DNA from 2 places in the Pseudoduganella sp. RAF19 genome. Region 2 is predicted to be linked to the other one. Evidence: predicted binding sites of a transcription regulator. Region 2 holds the regulator's gene; the other holds the start of a gene.
The links. Region 2 encodes LexA, which represses DNA repair genes until DNA is damaged. Its sites were predicted from a motif close to ACTGTATNNNNATACAGT; they were not measured.
Positions count from the first base shown of each region.

Region 1 (2,402 bases), on a different contig from region 2:
CGTCCACATGATTGCCGCGCGGGTCCATGATCTGGAAGTAGACGCTGTCCACATCGTCGGCGCGCAGGATGTCGCGCGCGGAGCCGGACAGGCGCTCGATCACCTGGCCATCCACTTCACGCACCTGCTGCGACAGCACGGTGACGTTATCTTCCAGCGCGTGGTCGAAAGGCTGGTTGGCGATGGATTTTGCGACCAGGTAGGTAATCGCGATGCTCATTGGCCAGAGCAGCAGCAGGGGGGCGAGCATCCAGTCCAGGATCTCGCCGAACAGGGAGTGCTGGATTTCGTTGGCTTCGGCGGCGGGCGCCTGTTGCCAGCTGGCCTTTTCCTCGCTCACTTGCCTTCAGCGCCGGATGCGGCGGAAAACTTCTCCAGGCAGTAGCCCAGCCCGCGCACGGTGGCGATGCGCACGCCGCCCACTTCGATCTTCTTGCGCAGGCGGTGCACATAGACTTCGATGGCGTTGTTGCTGACTTCCTCGCCCCATTCGCACAGGTGGTCGACCAGCTGTTCCTTCGACACCAGCCGTCCCGTGCGCGCCAGCAGGATTTCCAGCAGGCCCAGTTCGCGCGCCGACAGGTCCAGCATCTGGTCATTAATATAGGCGCTGCGCCCCACCTGGTCGTAGGTGAGGGGGCCATGCTTTATGACGGTAGAACCGCCACCCTGGCCGCGCCGGGTCAGCGCCCGTACGCGCGCTTCCAGTTCGGACAGGGCGAAAGGCTTGGCCATGTAATCGTCCGCGCCCAGATCGAGGCCGTTGACGCGCTGTTCGACCGAATCGGCAGCCGTCAGGATCAGCACCGGCAGCAGCGAGCCGCGCGAACGCAAGCGGCGCAGCACTTCCAGACCGGACAGCTTGGGCAGGCCAAGGTCCAGAATCAGCAGATCGAATTCCTGGGTGGAGAGGGCGGTGTCGGCTTCCTGCCCGTTTTTTACGCAATCAATGGCATAACCGGACTGGCGCAGGGAACGTGTCAGGCCGTCGGCAAGGACGCTGTCATCTTCGGCAAGTAAAATACGCATAACGCTAATGTAGCTACTTTTTGATCCCCCTCAAAGATTTAAAAACAGTGCTTGTCAAAAGCACTGTTTTTTTATACAGTACCGTCTGTAGCGACTAATTGCGACCAACCAACTGCGCGAAAGAACATCATGGACGATAAAAAAGCTGTAATCCCCGCATCTGAAAAAGCCAAGGCGCTGGCCGCCGCGCTGGCACAGATTGAAAAGCAGTTCGGCAAGGGCTCCGTGATGCGCATGGACGCCTCGGCTCCGATCGAGGAAGTACAGACCGTGTCCACCGGCTCCCTGGGTCTGGACATCGCCCTGGGCGTAGGCGGCCTGCCGCGCGGCCGCGTGGTCGAGATCTACGGTCCGGAATCGTCCGGTAAAACCACCCTGACCCTGCAGGCCATCGCCGAAATGCAGAAAATGGGCGGCACCTGCGCCTTCATTGACGCGGAACACGCGCTGGACGTGGTCTACGCGCAGAAGCTGGGCGTGAACCTGCACGAGCTGCTGATCTCCCAGCCGGACACCGGCGAACAGGCCCTGGAAATCTGCGATGCGCTGGTGCGCTCAGGTTCCGTGGACCTGATCGTGGTCGACTCGGTCGCCGCGCTGACCCCGAAAGCGGAAATCGAAGGCGATATGGGTGACTCGCTGCCAGGCCTGCAGGCCCGTCTGATGTCGCAAGCGCTGCGCAAGCTGACCGGCACCATCAACCGCACCAACACTCTGGTCATCTTCATTAACCAGATCCGTATGAAGATCGGCGTGATGTTCGGCTCGCCGGAAACCACCACCGGCGGTAATGCACTGAAGTTCTACGCCTCCGTGCGCCTGGACATCCGCCGCACCGGCTCCATCAAGTCCGGCGACGAGGTGATCGGTAACGAAACCAAGGTCAAGGTCGTCAAGAACAAGATCGCGCCTCCGTTCAAGGAAGCCCACTTCGACATTCTGTATGGCGAAGGCACTTCCCGCGAAGGCGAAATCATCGATCTGGGCGTGGAAGCCAAGATCGTTGAGAAGTCCGGTTCGTGGTACAGCTACGAAGGCGAACGCATCGGCCAGGGCAAGGACAATGCCCGCCTGTTCCTGAAAGAGCGTCCAGCGCTGGCGCGCGAAATCGAGAACAAGGTCCGCGCAGCCCTCGGCGTGCGCGCACTGCCGGTCGTGAACGACGACGGCGAAGAAGTCGCCGCACCGAAGCTCAAAGCCGTCGAATAATCGCACAGCGGCGGGTCAATGACCCGCCCTACGCCATGCGTTGGACATGCCAACAATGTGTCGTAGGGCGGATCATCGATCCGCCGTTTTTGTTATGCCCCGCCCCCCCCTCTCTCTCAAAGCCCGCGCCTTGCGCCTGCTCTCGCAGCGCGAGCACAGCCGTC
Region 1 covers NZ_JBFREF010000004.1:303,968-306,369, forward strand. Annotated here, with positions in the region: gene AB4Z19_RS12570 (sensor histidine kinase N-terminal domain-containing protein) at 1-340, opposite strand, end outside; gene AB4Z19_RS12575 (response regulator) at 337-1,029, opposite strand; gene recA (recombinase RecA) at 1,159-2,238, shown strand; gene recX (recombination regulator RecX) at 2,333-2,402, shown strand, end outside.
Region 1: the regulator LexA is predicted to act here: its motif matches at 1,092-1,109, upstream of recA (recombinase RecA).

Region 2 (2,402 bases):
GCATGTAAACTCCCTTAAGGACTGTGAAAATAGCCCACCCTGGCGTCAAGACAGGTGTGGGAAGAGGTAAGCCCGCAAATATACCACTTTTTCCCAGCCAGCTCAAGCACCTCCCTGCTTTGCCTCAAGCCTGGCTGGCCGGCGAACAGGCATGCTGGGGCATTTTTCTTCCCTGATGTGCAGGCAGTCATCGACTGGAATGAGCAATATTGTTTTCGCGACACGAATGGAGCGCACAACAGGGAAATGATTTATACGATGTTCCAGACTGGATGAAGCCACTGCCTTCCGATCCGCATCTCAAGATCGGGGCTTGCTCCGCGTGCGCTTCGGTGCGATTGACGATGAAACACTGGCCCTGCGCCACACCGCCACAGATCGCCAGCCACAGCAGCTCGGCATTGCGCTGGTGCAGGAAAAGACGCCGGCGTCGGCGCTGTCAGTTGCCGGGCTGCCCCTCAGGTAAGGAAGGAATTCGCACCGGCTGGCGCGAGAGGATGCCGATCACGAACGCCACGCCCGTCACAAACCAGATCAGGGACGCGACCACATCAAACGTGGTCACATGCGAAGGGAATTTGATCACGGACGGTACCAGCAGCAGGCCGCGGAGCAGGCAGACGGCGGCGATCGTGCCTTGCGCCTGCGGGACAAACGGCAACCAGCGCAGGCGGCGCGCACCAGTGCCAGCCAGTGCGTACAGGGAGCATAACAGCATCAGTCCGCCGATCACCACCGAACCAAGCGGCGCCAGCGCAGTGCCGCCGCGCGCCGAGGCGACCACGGCAGGCGGCGCCTGGAAGAACGCGTACCACTCCGCTCCCAACAGAGGTGCCAGGAAATGAATCAGTGCGCCGAACAGCGCAATACCAGCAGCGAGCAAGAAAGCATAGCGTCCCATCCCGTCCTCCGAGCATTGTCGTTTCGACATTAAGCCGAAATTTTTCTCAGGATGCAACAATTTTGCTTGCATTATGGTCCACACTGTACAAAAATACAGACTGTCTATATCCACAGCACACGTACCATGATCAAGCTCACAGCACGTCAAGAACAAATCCTCAATCTGATCAGGGACGCGATCGACAACACCGGCTTCCCGCCGACCCGCGCGGAGATCGCCGCGGAACTCGGCTTCAAGTCCGCCAACGCTGCCGAAGAACACCTGAAAGCCCTGCAGCGCAAGGGCGCCATCGAGATCACTGCCGGCACCTCGCGCGGCATCCGTCTGACCGGCAGCTTCGGCGCCGCAGCATCGGGCACCGGTGCGGCAAGCAGCGCAGCAACCAGCTCGCGCCGCGCCACCGTCCATACTGACGACGACGCCCTGCCCCAGGTACCCGCCGGCATGCTGGTTTCATTGCCGCTGATCGGCCGCGTGGCCGCAGGCTCGCCTATCCTGGCGCAGGAAAATCTGGAAACCAGCTACAACGTTGACCCCAACCTGTTCTCGTCCAAGCCCGACTTCCTGCTGAAAGTACGCGGCGAATCGATGCGCGACATCGGCATCATGGACGGCGACCTGCTGGCGGTGAAGAAGACCGACAGCGCCCGCAACGGCCAGATCGTGGTCGCGCGCATCGGCAATGAAGTGACGGTAAAGCGCTACCGCAAATCCGGCTCCACCGTCGAACTGCTGCCGGAAAACCCGGACTTCAAGGTCATCACCGTCACGCCGGAAGACGACTTCGCGCTGGAAGGCCTGGCCGTGGGCCTGATGAGGACCTGGCACTAATGATCCAGCTGTACGGGAACTGCGAGTCCGGCCACAGCTACAAGGTCAAGCTGCTACTGGAAGTGGCGGGCGTGCCGCACGAGTACCAAGAGATCGACCTGCGCCTGGCGCGGGCCGATCGCCCGGAGCCCTTCCGCAGCCTGGCCAAATACTGCGAAGTGCCCTTGCTGGTCCACGACGGCAAACCGTACGTGCAATCGAACGCCATCCTGCTGCACATGGCCGAACATCTCGGCGCATGGGGCGGCGAATCGAAGGAACGCCTGGAACGCTGCCGCGAATGGCTGTTCTGGGAAGCCAACCGCATCGGCTTCTCCATGGCCCACCTGCGCTATGGCCAGAAGTTCGACGATGCCGGTGCCTATGCAGGCACCGTGCTGCCATGGTTCCGCCGCCGCTTCGATGACGATATGGTGCGCCTGGATGAGGAACTGACGGACGGCCGCCAGTTCCTGCTGGACGATCAGCCCAGCATTGCCGACCTGTCGCTTTGCGGTTACCTGTTCTGGCCTGAACAAGCCAACGTCAGCTATCCGCCGCGCGTTGCAGCCTGGCTCGATCGCATCCGCGCCCTGCCCGGCTGGCGCCACCCGTACCAGATGCCAGGGGCCGCCCCTTGGTAGCGAAGGCGTACTAAGCGCGCCTCAGCGATCCTTGCGGCGCACTG
Region 2 covers NZ_JBFREF010000003.1:552,180-554,581, reverse strand. Annotated here, with positions in the region: gene rpsF (30S ribosomal protein S6) at 1-4, opposite strand, end outside; gene AB4Z19_RS10390 (hypothetical protein) at 440-901, opposite strand; gene lexA (transcriptional repressor LexA) at 1,028-1,735, shown strand; gene AB4Z19_RS10380 (glutathione S-transferase family protein) at 1,735-2,358, shown strand; gene AB4Z19_RS10375 (hypothetical protein) at 2,380-2,402, opposite strand, start outside.